DNA from 2 places in the Leminorella richardii genome. Region 1 is predicted to be linked to the other one. Evidence: riboswitches for the same ligand, from Rfam matches in the RefSeq annotation. Region 1 holds a riboswitch; the other holds the start of a gene.
The links. A riboswitch is a leader RNA that binds a small molecule or an ion and turns the genes downstream of it on or off. The one in region 1 is predicted to bind thiamine pyrophosphate.

Region 1 (7,405 bases):
AGCACTTTGCTGCCGAGAGGGGTAAGGCTGACGCGATAGGTGATGCCCTGATGAGCGCATTTTTCAGCGAAGGCGAAACATTTCAGAAAGAGACACGCTGATCGCGCTGGGGGAGCAGGTCGGCCTCAGCGGGCTGAAGTGGGGGAACTGCTGTCCGGCAATCGCTATGGTGACGGGGTGCGAGCGGATGAGGCTCTTGCCCGGCAGATGAAGGTTACGTCGGTGCCATTCTTTATCTTTGACAACAAGTACGCGGTTTCGGGCGCGCAGCCTGTGGACGTGTTTAGCGACGTGCTGATGAAAGTTGAGCAGGAAGCGCAGCGGCTGTCGCGGCTTCGCGATGATAGTTAGGCTGCGGGACACAGCCTAGTATAAGACATGGGATAGGCAGGAGCTAAATCGGCTCCCTGAACGTTAACCCTCAGGAAATACCCAGCAGAGCCGCTGCCGCAGCATTACCCGTTACTAACCCCTGTGTTGAGCCGTCGTAAACAATTTCTCCTTGTTAACTAGCAGCGTTCTGGCGGCGATGCGCTTCGCGTCGTCCAGATTGTGGGAAACCATCAGCAGCGTCAGCTTTTGTTCATCACAGACCTCTTCCAGCAGCGACAGCATGTCAGCACGCAGCGCAGGATCCAGCGCGGAGAAGGGCTCGTCCAGCAGCAGGATAGGCCTGTTGCGCACCAGGCAACGCGCCAGAGCAACCCGCTGTCGCTGGCCGCCGGAGAGCTGAGAGGGCAGACGATCAAGATAGTCTGCTAGACCAACTCTCTGGGCAATATCCAGCCTTTTTTGCCGCTGTTCAGGCGTCAGGCGAAGGCCGGGATCCAGCCCAAGGCCAATGTTTTGTTCAACGGTAAGGTGAGCAAACAGGTTGTTTTCCTGAAACAGAATGGACACCGGCCTTTCTGAAGGCGGCGTGCTGAGATGATCTTGGCCGTTAAGCCATAGCTCCCCGCTTTGGGCAAAGATAAATCCGGCAATAAGATGCAGCAGCGTGCTTTTACCCGCGCCGCTGGGGCCAAGAATAGCGATGCGTTCCCCCGCCTTTGCCTGAAGGTTAAAGCGTAGGGTGAGAGGCGGGTAGGGGTAGCACAGTTCATTAAGTGCGATCATAGCGTCCGGGTAATCGTTCAATCAGGGTAAACAGAGTAAGGCTTACCAGCAGTAGTAAGAGTGAGGTAACGGCCGCGGAGGCGCTGCGGTAGTTGCCCAACTGCTGATAAAGGTAATAGGGTAGTGTGCGAAACTCGTCATTGCCAAACAGCGCGATAACGCCAAAGTCGCCGATAGACAGTACGCAGGCGAAGGCCAGCGCCTGTGCCATTGGTCGTCTAAGGGCGCGAAGCTCAATCCACTTTAGGCGATGATAGCCAGTCATTCCCAAAGACTGGCTCAGGGGCGTGTAGCGCTCAGCCAGATCCCTCATGGGGTTTTCCAAGACTTTTAGTGCGTAGGGAACTGCCATCAGAGCATTGGTAAAAACCACCAGCGCATCCGCAGGCACAGGAAGAGTAACACCTGCACCGACGGCGTGATTCAGCAGCAGGAAAAAGCCCGTCGCCAGAACGATAGCGGGCATCGCCAATATTACCGTGCCGCAGGCTTCAAGTCGGCCTCCCCACGGGCTGTGGCGCAGCTTGAGCTCCCGGCTGCTCCACAATAGCATGATGGTCAGCGTCAGACACAGCAGCCCAGAGGCAGCGGCAATGCGCACTGAGGTCAATGTCGCCTGCCAGAGAGCAGGCTGACTTAAAACACTGGGCGCTGCGTTGTTGAGGCCGTCGATAACGACTGACAGCAGCGGAGGAATCAGAAACAGAACTGTTGCGATAATCAAGAGGCTGTCGGCGATCCGGCGCGGCAGCGAGTCGTTAGGATCCCGCCAACGCTGTGCATAAGTCGCACCAACAGGAGAGACTGCGTTAAGCCGTTGGCTGACAGAAATAACCAGCAGGCAGCAGAACAGCTGGATCAAACCCAGCAGCGCGGCGCGCTGAAGGTCAAAGTCGTAATAGAGCGCCTGATAGATAGCTAGCTCAATAGTTGTCGCCTTAGGGCCTCCACCGAGGGTCAGTACGGTAGCGAAGCTGGCAAAGCACAGCATAAAAATTAGCGCGCCGGTAGGTAGGATCTGGCGCCTTAGAGCAGGCCATTCAATAAAGCGAAAGCGCTGCCAGTGGTTCATTCCCAACTGAGCTGCCAGCATGCGCTGCTCGACGGCAATGCCTTCCAGCGACTGTAGCAGAAGCCGGGTTGCCAGAGGCATATTAAAGAATGCATGAGCCAGCAGAATTCCCGTCAGGCCGTAGATGGAGAACGTTGGCGTAAAGCCCATCAGGCGTAAAAGCTGAGAGAGCCAACCCTGCTGACCGTAAACGCTCAATAGCCCGAATACCGCCACCAGCACTGGCAGCACCAGCGTCATAGCGCACAGGCGAAGCAGCAGGGCTTTCCCACAAACTCCCGGCGAAACAGCGCTCCGGCAATAAAAATGGCGGGAAAAATGGCAATAACGGCGGACAGCAGCGCCTGCCAGAACGTAAATCGCACCACGTGCCACAGATAGTCGTCCCTTAGCAGTGAACTCAGATTGTCTGCCGGTGCGTATAGCCACAGGGAGACAAACGCGGTGAGCGCTACGGTGACAATCAGGCTGCCGGACAGCAGCCCCGGCCACAGCCAGGGCGCTATCAGCGGCTGACGGCGCTTTGCCACGTTCGGATCCACGAGGCTCGGTTAGCGTCAACCTCTTCTGCGCTAAACTGCAGCGCGCTGGCGGGCTTGGTCAGCTGGTTGAATGCCTCTGGTAGTGGGATATCTGTTGCAGGATACATCCAGTTTTTCGTCGGTATAGCGTTCTGGAAAGCAGGCGTCATGATAAACGCCATAAACTGGCTTGCCAGTTCTGGCTGTTTGCTGGACTTGAGCCGTCCCGCAACTTCTACCTGTAAATAGTGCCCTTCTTCAAACGGTGCGGCGACGTAGCGGTCGGTTTTTTCTTCAACGATGTGGTAGGCCGGGGAGGTGGTATAGCTGAGCACCAGATCGGCTTCGCCTTTTAAAAACAGCTTATAGGCCTCACTCCATCCCTTAGTCACTGTGACGGTTTTCTTCGCCAGCTTTTGCCACGCCTGTGACGTCTCGTCACCGTACAGTTTCTGCATCCACAGCATTAGGCCCTGACCTGGGGTGCTGGTTCGCGGATCCTGATAGACCACGCGCCATTTTTGCGGATCGTCCAGCAGCGCTTTCATGCTGCTGGGCGGCGTCGTCAGGGTTTCTTTATTGTAGACAAAGGCGAAATAGCCGTAGTCATAGGGAATAAAGGTATCGTCTTGCCAGCCGCCGGGAACGGTCAGATTTTTCAATCCGTCATTGAGGGCGTGAGGGGCAAACAGGCCGGTTTTTCTCGCGGCGGCGATCAGATTGTTGTCTAGGCCAAGCACAACGTCAGCGCGGCTGTTGCTGCCTTCCATTCTCAGGCGATTTAGCAGGGAGACGCCGTCAGATAGGGGAACCAGATTCAAGGTGCATCCGCACTCGCTTTCGAAGGCTTGCTTAACGCTAGGGCCAGGGCCCCATTCAGAGGCGAAAGAGTCATAGGTATAGACTGTTAGCGTAGGCTTGTCGTCAGCCGCCAGAGCGGGCGTAGAAGCCAGCAGCAGCGCTGCAATAGTCAGTCTTTTTAACACGTTGCTCTCCTGTTTATTCAATCAGCTTGTTAAGTCAGCGATAAAGCCAGTGCGAAAGGTCAAAGGCGGAGAGTAAAGGGTGTTGAGACAGCGGCGCGTTCAGCGGCAGACAAAAGTCGAACGCGTTCTCAAATCCCTCCGCCGGCACTAACCGGATCAGGTTCTACGGGTAAGGTTCAGGCAGTTGAACGCATTCTCAGCTTAGTCTGTGTTCTGCCATCGGATATAGCGGCAGAACACAGCCTGATATAAGCACCCCGTTGAGGTATCAGCATTGTAGTGGCTCTTGCCGCGCGGAGAAAGCGCGATTTACGCCCAGCGCGCAGCAAGGGGGAATTACCCCATAAGTTTATGCCAGTAAAGGGATATGGGCACGATAAGAATTAGCGCAGGCAGGAAGTTCACCACGGCAAACGACTTGATTTGCGCGATGCGAAGCCCAACGGCGATCATCAGGATCCCCCCACAGGCGGAAAAGTCTCCCAGCGTTATCTCATTCATAAAGGGCATGATAAGGCGGGTTGAATAAAACAGCGTAGCCTGAATCGCCAGTTGGGGAAGGGCTATGGTCATCACCCCGACGCCCAGTGAAGTGGCGAAAATAGCGGCGGTAAACACGTCCAGTAGCGACTTGACCAGCAAAAGCTGATAGTCGCCGGTCATGCCCTCTGTGAGTGAGCCTACTACGCCAGTGCCGCTGGCGCAGAACAGTACGATCAGCGCGCTAAAGTTCTGGCTGTACACCTCTTGCGTCATACCGTGATGCCGCTGGGGGACAACGCGAGACAGTGCGCGTTGAACACAAGTGCCAAACCGCTGAACGCCTTTCTCCATATAGCAAAGTTCACCAATGGCGACCCCAAGGATCAGCGCCAGTGCGACGGCGGGCAGCTGCTGCACCTTGATGGTCATTATGATGCCCATGGCGATAGAGGTCATGGCAAACGCGGCGGGAAGGCCTTCTCTCAATCTCTGTGGGATGAAGGGCGCCAAAACGAGGCCGAGGGCGCCGCCAAAAAAGATGGCGGCACCGTTGAGATATGGACCTATCATGCACTTTTCCTAAAGTTAATAAACTAAACGCCAAGCGCTGGAGCGGCGCGTTATAAGTGAAACGCCGCGGGTCAGTGTACGGTTTTTTCGTCGCTGAAGAGTAGGCGTTTGCTGCGCAGGCAGATCGGATAACCTTAGAGGAACCGAGAATAGCGCGCTTGGGTAGTAAAGAAGTTATTCAATTTTGTCGAAATGTCGCGAAACAGTAAATAGCACAGCGTGAGATAAATGAGTATTTTTCTCACGCTGTCTCGCTTTTAAATGTTTGGTCAGGCGTTAGGCTTCTTTTAGCAGGTGTAGAATCTTTGCCAGTGAGGAGGGAGATACGTCGGAATGATTAAACCGAAGGTCGGGGCGCAGGCACTCTTGTTCCTCTTTGAGTGTATCAATACCGGAGAAAGCCTGAGGTGGCGGAAGCAAGAATGCGCCTAGGAGCAGCGCGCTAAACACTAGAGTTAGCAGACTGACATAGTACCGATTTTTCCGGGAGGCCGCTTTTTGGATGGTTTCAGGAGCAACCCAGTCTGTCTGGAGCAAACTGATGTTATGGAGATAGTCGCTTTCTGGCTGATTGACCGTTTCCTCTGGTTTGTTAGACAGTTCTACGCTGTCGAGTTGAGGTGATGCCACTACTGTGATGTCACCATCGACAGCAGGCTCTGAGCTTTCGGTTTCTGGCGTCAGGGCTATGCAGTAGGCTTTATCGAGAAGGTAACCTTTCCTCGGAACGGTTTTTATCACCTTCTGATTCTTTCCGCAGTCCTCTAGTGCAGCACGCAGCGCGTGGATAGCGTTAGGGAGACTGTTTTGGCCGATGACGCGCTTTTCCCAAACCAGCGCATTCAGGCGGTCTCTGGAAAATATCGTGTCAGGGCTTTCGCTCAAAATCATCAGGAGCCTGAATTGGAACTCACCGAGGCGTTTGATCTCTCGGGTCTTTTGGTGGATCAGGGAATCGGTCGTGCTATCGAGTAGCCAACCGTTAATCGCGTAATGTACCTGTGTGCTATCAGTATTCATTAAAAGTTTGCCTTGTAAACGGCACTTTGAGCAATAGGTAACAGATGGGGCCGATCGGTGCAAAACGGGAACGGTTCCCGGCGCTTTCTTCCTGAAGACGCGATCGGACGGCCGCACAAGAGAATAAAAGTACGGCATCGCTATCGGTCAAAATGTGGTTTTAAAACTATTCAGTGTATTTAAGACTTAACTATCTTTGCGCTATATATTAGCAGTGAACATATTAATACGTTAATGAAGGGAAATAATCAATAATCCGAATAGAGTAATATGTAATTATTTTGTTTTTATCTGTATGTTTTTTAATGAAATAATATTTGTATGATATTTGAGTAAGAATGTGTTTCATCGTGAAAATTTTTATTAATTTATTGATTTGTATTCTAATTATAAATTAATAATCTTTGTTTCTATTTTGTTTAAATTATGTGTGTTTTGTTATTTAAATTAATGAAAAGAGTGTGGGGGATAATATATTAATGTAGGTCGGTCTGATGAGATTATTATGAAATCAGGCTGCTGACAAACCATACTAAATTAGCTTCAGCGGATATTCCGGCCGAAAATACGGCCTATTTATATCGCTATTGTGCTCGGCCGGAAGAGCGCCTTTATTAGCCTTAGGTGGGCGTCGGGCCTACCGTTCCTACGGGCAGTTATGAAGCCCTTCGGGCTTCACCCTAAAGGGCCAGCGCTAGCGCTGTTCAAACCGGCAAGGCCGGTTTGTCGTTGGCTTACGCCAAGTCGACCCCAACGGACAACGCCTTTAGGCGTTGAACAACACGAAGTGTTGGCCCGAAGGGCGAGCGAAGCGAGTAGCGCTCTCCCTCCGTTTAGCTCCGTAATATACTTAAATTCTATTTGAGATCTTTGTCATCAATCTGAAATAAGCCTCCTTGCGGAGGCTTATTTATGTTTATGGTGTATTAGCGTAAGAACGCGGGCTGCTTTGCCTCATAGGCGCTGATAGCGTCATTATGTTGCAGGGTCAGACCGATGCTGTCCAGGCCGTTAATCATGCAGTGCTTGCGGAAGGGATCGATAGTAAAGGCATACTCTTTACTACCGGCAATCACTTTCTGATTTTCCAAATCGACGGTAAAGGTAACGCCCTCTTGAGCGCCTACCAGTGCGAACAGTTCGTCAATTTCCGCCTCTGCCAGTGTGACCGGCAGCAGCTGGTTGTTAAACGAGTTGCCGTAAAAAATATCGGCAAAGCTTAGCGCAATCACCACTTTGAAGCCGTAGTCGGTCAGCGCCCACGGCGCGTGCTCGCGGGACGAGCCGCAGCCAAAGTTTTCCCGCGCCAGCAGAATGGATGCGCTCTTATAGCGCGGCTTGTTCAGCACAAAGTCTGGATTGGGCTGTTGCCCTGCGTCGTCCAGAAAACGCCAGTCGTTGAACAGATGCTGGCCAAAGCCGGTACGGGTGACCTTTTGCAGAAACTGCTTAGGAATAATGGCGTCCGTATCTACGTTGGCGGCGTCTAGCGGCACTACGATGCCGGTATGTTGAGTAAACTTCGTCATTCTGTTGTCTCCTTAAGCCAGCGAACGGATGTCGGCAAAGTGGCCGCTGACGGCGGCAGCGGCGGCCATCGCGGGGCTGACCAAGTGGGTGCGTCCGCCTCGGCCCTG
Region 2 (7,405 bases), 1.8 Mb from region 1:
TGTATTCATGGCGTCTACTGCGTGTAAAAAGAAAAAATCGCGGGAATCGGTCAGCGCGCGCGGATTATAGCGCCAACGCCATCAGCGATGATTAGGTAAAGCACCCAAAACGCTTTGGAAAACGCACGTTCTGTTCATTTAGCGCTACGCCTCCGTCAATATTTCCGTCATCTTTCACTATCACGTTTTGCTATTAAACGCCTTTCGGAAGGCTTTTTCCCTCCCTCCATTGTGTTATTCTGCCCTTCCGACACGATCATTCGGGCTGCCTTTCTAATGACGCCAAGCGGCCCTGGCACTGGTAAGGAACAACAATGACCCTTCGAATCGCCATCAACGGCTTTGGCCGCATCGGCCGCAGCGTCTTACGGGCGCTTTATGAATCCGGTCGAAACAGAGATATTAGCGTCGTAGCCATCAACGAACTGGCCGATCCAAAAGGAATGGCGCACCTGTTGCAGTACGACTCGACCCACGGTCGCTTTGCTCGCCGCGTCAGACAGGAAGGAAAAATGCTGTGGGTTGACGATGACGCCATTCAGCTGTTTCACCAGCAGGAGATCGCTAACCTGCCGTGGAAATCCCTCAACGTTGACATCGTGTTAGACTGCAGCGGCGTGTTCGGTAGTCGGGCTGACGGCGAAGCCCACATCGCCGCTGGCGCTAAAAAAGTGCTGTTCTCTCATCCGGGAGGAAACGACCTCGATGCCACTATCGTCTACGGTGTAAACCACACTACCCTGCGATCAGAGCACCGCATCGTTTCTAATGCGTCCTGCACCACTAACTGTATTATTCCGGTCATCAAGCTGTTGGACGACGCTTTTGAAATTCGGTCGGGGACGGTTACCACTATTCACGCTGCCATGAACGACCAGCCGGTGATTGACGCCTATCACAAAGACCTGCGCCGCACTCGCGCCGCCGGGCAGTCAATTATCCCAGTAGATACCAAGCTGGCGGCAGGTATTACCCGCATTTTTCCCAAGTTCTGCGATCGCTTTGAAGCCATTTCAGTACGGGTGCCGACCGTCAACGTCACCGCCATAGACCTCAGCGTTACGCTGGAAGTGCCGGTTAACGTCAGCGACGTCAACAACCTGCTGGAGCACGCCGCCAACAGCGCGCTAAGCGGCATCGTTGACTACACCGAGCTGCCGCTGGTGTCCACGGACTTTAATCACGATCCCCACAGCGCCATTGTCGACGGAACCCAGACCCGCGTCAGCGGTCAGCACCTGGTTAAGATGCTGGTCTGGTGCGATAACGAATGGGGCTTTGCCAATCGCATGTTGGACACGACCTGGGCCATGCACAACAGCGATCTGGCGACTTCTCAGCGCGCTCAGGTGGAAGAAAACGTCTCTCAGGCCTAAAGAGCGTACTGACGATACAAATACCGATAATAAAATACCGATAAAAAAAGAAGGGGCGCCTTATGCGCCCCTGACTGCTTATGATCTTTACCACCAGCGGTGAAAGTGGTGCACTGGGCCAATCCCGTGGCCAACTTCCAGCGTATCTGCAGCTTTAAGGGCAGCCTGCAAATAGGCTTTTGCCGCTTCAACCGTCTGAGACCAGCTTTCGTGACGCGGACGCAGCGCCGCCAGCGCTGCCGACAGAGTACAGCCGGTACCGTGGGTATTCTTAGTCACTATACGCTGCGCAGTAAACCGCGTGCTGCCTTCTGCCGTTATCAGCCAGTCAGGGCTTTCCGACTCGCTTAAATGCCCGCCCTTCATCAAAACGGCGCGGCATCCCATTGCCAGCAGCGCTTCCCCCTGAGTCAGCATCTCCTGTTCGCTTGTCGCTACCTTACATTCCAGCAGCGCCGCAGCCTCGGGCAGGTTTGGCGTGATCAGAGAGACAATCGGCAACAGCCGCTGGCGAATCGCCTCCACGGCTTCGGGCGCCAGCAGCGGATCGCCGCTCTTGGCCACCATAACTGTATCCAGCACTACGTGGGGAATAGTGTAGCGCTCTAGAGCATCAGCAACGGTATGCACGATGTCAGACTCTGCCAGCATGCCAATCTTGGCGGAGTCGATTCTCACGTCACTCAATACTGAATCCAGCTGAGCGGAAACAAACGACGGTTCAATGCGATAGACCGACTGCACCCCCATCGTATTCTGCGCCACCAGAGCGGTCATCACGCTCGTGCCATAGGCGCCCAGCGCAGAAAAGGTTTTAAGGTCGGCCTGTATCCCCGCGCCGCCGCTAGGGTCAGTACCAGCAATCGTCAGTGCATTAATTCTCATACCGTCATCTCCTGTAGACGCTTCGGTTCTAACTGATAAAGTAAATCCAAAAATCGCGGCACAAAGCTGCCCGGGCCACCAACTTCAGCCGCCGCCATGCCGCCACACGCGGCCATCACCATGCATGCGGAGGCTACCTGTTCAAGGCGCTCGCCGTCTTTTTGGGCAATAAATGCCGCCACCGCAGCCGACAGCGCACAGCCGGTGCCGACCACTTTCGTCATCAAAGGGGAACCGTAGGGAAGCGCATAAGTGAGACGGCCGTCGGTGACATAGTCAACATCGCCGGTGACGGCCACAACCGCACCGGTTTGCTGCGCCAGAGACAGCGCTGAAGACAGAGCGTCCAAAGACACATCAGCACTGTCTACACCCCGTCCGCTAGTCGTCTTTCCCGCCAGCGCAATAATTTCCGACGCGTTACCGCGAATTGCCGCAGGCCCCTGTTCCAGCAGGGTGCGACAAAATTCAGTGCGATAGCTCAACCCGCCAACGGCAACGGGGTCAAGCACCCAGGGAACGCCAGCCTGATTGGCGGCCACCACGGCCAGCGATATTGCCTTACGCTGCTCGTCATGCAAAGTACCGACGTTCACCAACAGGGCATCGGCTATCGCGCTAAATTCAGCGACTTCCTGCCTGGCAACCACCATCGCAGGAGAGCCGCCCAGCGCCAGCAGCACGTTAGCCGTGAAGCTTTGAACCACTTGGTTGGTCAGACAGTGTATAAGCGGTGTACGTTCTCGAAGGCGCGCAAGCGCATCGGCGGCAATCGCGCCGGAAAGCGGTATGGGATGAGTCTGTGTCATAAAGCTCCCAACCGGCGTGAAGAAGGCTGCCCGTTGGAACGCGGCGACTTCCCTACGCTGGCATAATCCAGATCAGGTAATACGGGTAATATCTCAGCCCGCGCGTTAGCGGGGCACCCCGAGTCATGTTGATTGAGTTTTTTTACTTTTTACAATTTACTTTTTACAAGGTTAGGGGAAGTGATTTGCTGTTGCAAGTCTGTCCTTCCCGTTATCCCCTTGGGTATCTACTCGCTAGGCCACACATCCACTGCGGAAGCGGTCAGCTCAAGGCGTGCATTTTGCCTATTGATGTTACATCGATAAAACAGGTTAATTAATAGAACCTTTTGTCACTACCAGGTTTTTAATATCTTCTTTCGATAACGGTATGTTGAATTCCTGCATGGCTTTTTGGCAAGTATCTGAAAGCAGGATATCGCTAATATGGCTAGCTTCATTCTTTTTATAATTTATGCTTTTATCTAAACATGAAAAAGTGATTCTGGGCGTATTCTTATTAATGAGATATATCCGCACCTCACCGCTATTCGTTCTTTTTATTTCAAATAGCTCTATGCTGTTTTTAACACCTTTTGCATCTTTAACTAGATAGGGAACGTTAGCAATGTAGTTTTTATCCAAATTATCCCCTAATAAATCATCGTCGATGCCTTTACTGTCTTCTAAAGATAGCGTGTTAATTGATACATCTTCTGCGTTATCATAGTCATTCAGCGCAGCGCTTTGGTACTTGGCTGATTGACTTCCCTCTTCCCATTCACATGCAATCCCTACGCTTTTATTCGTCGTTGGAAACGTCTCTGGTTTAGCTATTTTTGATTGGGTCTGTGCGTCAATACACGCTATTTCAGCAAAAGAAAAAGTACTGTTTAGAGCCAAAAATAACAACAACAACGCCTGAGTAACTATTTTCTTCATTTTTATTCCCTATGAAAACGATTTTCCAAAAGCTAATATTTTAAAAAATATAGATATTTTCATATTATTTAAAAATGCACTGTATGGCAATTTATTTTAAATACCTACCACACAATAGTCTTTGACAGCACGAGATAACTCGAGATAAATAGTCACGCCGAGTGCCGCGACTCGCGCTTCTGTTCATATACTGCTCAGTTCGGTAGAAAGGGTTTGTGATAGTCAGCCTGTTGAAGAGCAAACGGCGCCTCCGTCTAAAACCTCATCAAGTCGATAGTCTCTCTCACATACCTCATTTCAACCCTCGCGTTTTTGAGCGGTGAATCAAGCGATGATGACTGGAAAAATTCATACCTGAGGTCGGCCTTCGAGACGGCAGGCCAGCGTGAAAAAACATAATTGATTAAAAAAGGAAGGGTTGCTGCTCTTTTGTACAGAATTGTAAGTCCAACACAATGAATAATATTGCTTGAGCTATACTGAATATACAAGCGAAGAGTCATAAATCATTACGGTTATCACACTTCTGCCATCTTTGTTTCAGGGTGAGGAAAAAATTGATCCTGATCACATAATAGTTTGGCCGGAACGGTATTCTAAAATTGAATCTGACGGCAGTTGACTGACAAAGAGGTAAGTTATATGACAGTAAATATCACCAGCAAACAAATGGATATTACCCCGGCAATTCGCACTCACGTCGAAGACCGTCTTAAAAAGCTGGAGAAATGGCAGGTTCAGTTAATTAATCCACACATCGTTCTCTCTAAAGAACCCAAAGTGTTCGTTGCCGACGCGACGATAACTACGCCGAACGGCCCGCTAGTCGCCAGCGCCAAGCACGAAGATATGTATGCGGCGATCAATGAACTGCTGCTGAAGCTGGAGCGTCAGCTCAACAAAGTGCAGCACAAGGGTGAAGCGCGCCGCGCTGACGGCAGTGTGAAAGAAGCAAATCTGCAACAGCTGCAAGAAGATTGATTTCAGTTTCTGTTTTTTGATATTGCGCGCCCTGCGGGGCGCGTTTTTTATTGGTTCGGCACTATTTTTCTACATCACCGCCGCGAACAGGCGCCACAAAATACCCTCTCTGCGCCCTTTTCTCTTCCACTTAAACAATATCGGTTGACAGAGCGGAAAGCCCGCGGTTAAGTTAGGGGTGATTTTTTACTTCAGGATATGTTTCATATTATGCGTTTAGTGCCGTTTTTCTTCGCTTTCTTTTTTAGCCACCCCTGACAGGGAGGCGTTTCGTCCGTAGCTCCAAGGCGAGCAGAAAGAAAGCGAAGACGAACACGAAAGCCTCCCTAAAGGGGGGCTTTTTTATTGAATGCTTTATACCCGTCATACTTCAAGTTGCCTGTGCGTTGGCTGCGCAAGCGCTGTTCAAAACGCCATCGGCGTTTTGTCATGCAACTCGAATTATTTAGGGTATATACCAAATAACAAAAAAACAGGTGACACAACGTTATGAGCGAAAATCCGCTGCTTGGACTCAGAGAACGCATTACCGCGCTCGACCTGCAACTGCTGGAACTGCTGGCGCAGCGCCGCAGTCTGGCGCTGGACGTGGCCAAAACCAAACAGGCATCCCATAAGCCAATCCGCGATAAAGAGCGCGAACGCGCCCTGCTAAATCGGCTGATTGAAGAAGGGAAAAAGCATCACCTCGATGGTCACTACATCACCCGCGTGTTTCAGCTGATCATTGAAGACTCCGTTCTGACCCAGCAGGCGCTGCTTCAACAGTTTATCAATCAGGACAAGCTCAGCACCGCCAGAATCGCCTTTCTTGGCCCTAAAGGGTCTTACTCACACTTGGCCGCGCGTCAGTACGCTGCGCGCCACTTTGACGGACTCGTGGAGTGCGGCTGTAGTCGTTTCGACGATGTCTTCAAGCTCGTTGAAACAGGTCAGGCAGACTACGGTGTACTGCCGATTGAGAACACCAGCTCAGGCTCGATCAACGAAGTCTATGATCTTCTCCAGTCCACTAGCCTGTTTATCGTCGGCGAACTGACTAACCCTATTAATCACTGCCTGCTCAGCGCCGTCGAGACATCGCTAGATCGGGTCACAACGCTCTACAGCCATCCGCAGCCGTTCCAGCAGTGCACTCAGTACCTCAGCGGATTCCCTGAGTGGAAAATCGAGTACTGCGAAAGCACCTCTGCGGCGATGGAAAAAGTCGCCAGCCTGAAGTCACCGCACGCGGTCGCCGTGGGCAGTGAACCGGGCGGTGCGCTGTATCAGCTTCAGGTTCTGGAACATATTCAGGCTAACCAGAAAGAGAACATCACCCGCTTTATCGTCGTGGCGCGCAAACCGATTGAAGTGGCTGCGCAAATACCGGCAAAAACCACCCTGATTATGGCGACAGGGCAGCAGTCCGGCGCGCTGGTAGAGGCCCTTCTGGTGCTGCGTAAGCACAATATTGTGATGACTAAGCTGGAGTCACGGCCGATTAACGGCAATCCTTGGGAAGAGATGTTTTATATCGACACTCAGGCCAACCTGAATGCCATCGAGATGCAAAATGCTCTGGAAGACCTGCGCCCTATCACTCGGTCAGTCAAGGTGTTGGGGTGCTTCCCGAGCGAAAACGTCGTGCCCGTGTCGCTAAAAGACTCACCACAAGAAGACAAATAACAGCGAAAATCGACAAAAAGGCGCCGAACTCGGCGCTTTTTTGTTTCAGTTAGAGCGACTTGATTTTTCTCCACAGCGTCGACGGGCTAATGCCCAGTATGGCCGAAGCTTTAATCCTGTCCCCTTCGGTGATCGTCATCACTTCTTTAATCAGCCGCTCCTCACTTTTTCTCAGCAGATCGCTTTCCCCCGCCAGAAGAGGCGTAGCTTGAACCTTTGCGCCCGCAGCGTTGCCGTAGCGACACAGGGTGTCCCGATCTATGGTCTCACTGGGCGATAAAACCAGCAGCCGATAGACAATAGCCTGAAGCTCGCGAACGTTCCCCGACCAGTCATTCTCTGTGAGGTAGCCAACGGCATCGTCGGTAAAGGTAAACGAACGCCCGTGCTGAACCAGCAACGCATTGACGATCTCAATAATGTCACCGCGCCGCTGTGAAAGATTAGGCAGTTCAAGGCTAAGCACATTAACCCGATAGTAGAGGTCTTCACGAAACTCTTTACGCTGCACCAGCGCCAGCAGATCCTTGTTGCTTGCCGTAATCAGCCGAAAATCGGTCTCAATGAGGGCTTCACCACCCAGACGAGTAAACGACTTTTCCTGCAAGACGCGCAGCAGCTTAATTTGTACAGAAAGTGGAGCCTCACTGATTTCATCAATAAACACTGTACCGTTGCGGGCCAGCTCAAAGATGCCCACCTTTCCCCCTTTGCGCGTACCGGTAAAGGCCCCGTCTACATAGCCAAAAAGTTCACTCTCCAGAA

Region 2: linked by a shared signal. The riboswitch ahead of thiM (hydroxyethylthiazole kinase) and the one ahead of thiB (thiamine ABC transporter substrate binding subunit) in region 1 are both predicted to bind thiamine pyrophosphate.

Annotation. Positions count from the first base shown of each region.
Region 1 covers NZ_LS483470.1:2,774,210-2,781,614, reverse strand. Annotated here, with positions in the region: gene DQM29_RS18590 (DsbA family oxidoreductase) at 1-101, shown strand, start outside; gene DQM29_RS18585 (DsbA family oxidoreductase) at 139-351, shown strand; partial or broken gene thiQ (thiamine ABC transporter ATP-binding protein ThiQ) at 422-1,116, opposite strand; partial or broken gene thiP (thiamine/thiamine pyrophosphate ABC transporter permease ThiP) at 1,103-2,718, opposite strand; gene thiB (thiamine ABC transporter substrate binding subunit) at 2,694-3,695, opposite strand; TPP riboswitch at 3,811-3,965, opposite strand; gene DQM29_RS12795 (DUF554 domain-containing protein) at 4,032-4,748, opposite strand; gene DQM29_RS12790 (winged helix-turn-helix domain-containing protein) at 5,025-5,768, opposite strand; gene leuD (3-isopropylmalate dehydratase small subunit) at 6,695-7,297, opposite strand; gene leuC (3-isopropylmalate dehydratase large subunit) at 7,310-7,405, opposite strand, start outside.
Region 2 covers NZ_LS483470.1:989,191-996,595, reverse strand. Annotated here, with positions in the region: gene DQM29_RS04665 (hypothetical protein) at 1-9, opposite strand, end outside; gene epd (erythrose-4-phosphate dehydrogenase) at 315-1,376, shown strand; gene thiD (bifunctional hydroxymethylpyrimidine kinase/phosphomethylpyrimidine kinase) at 1,464-2,261, opposite strand; gene thiM (hydroxyethylthiazole kinase) at 2,258-3,070, opposite strand; TPP riboswitch at 3,103-3,201, opposite strand; gene DQM29_RS04645 (hypothetical protein) at 3,383-3,991, opposite strand; gene raiA (ribosome-associated translation inhibitor RaiA) at 4,634-4,972, shown strand; Phe leader region at 5,182-5,319, shown strand; gene pheA (bifunctional chorismate mutase/prephenate dehydratase) at 5,462-6,640, shown strand; gene DQM29_RS04630 (sigma 54-interacting transcriptional regulator) at 6,690-7,405, opposite strand, start outside.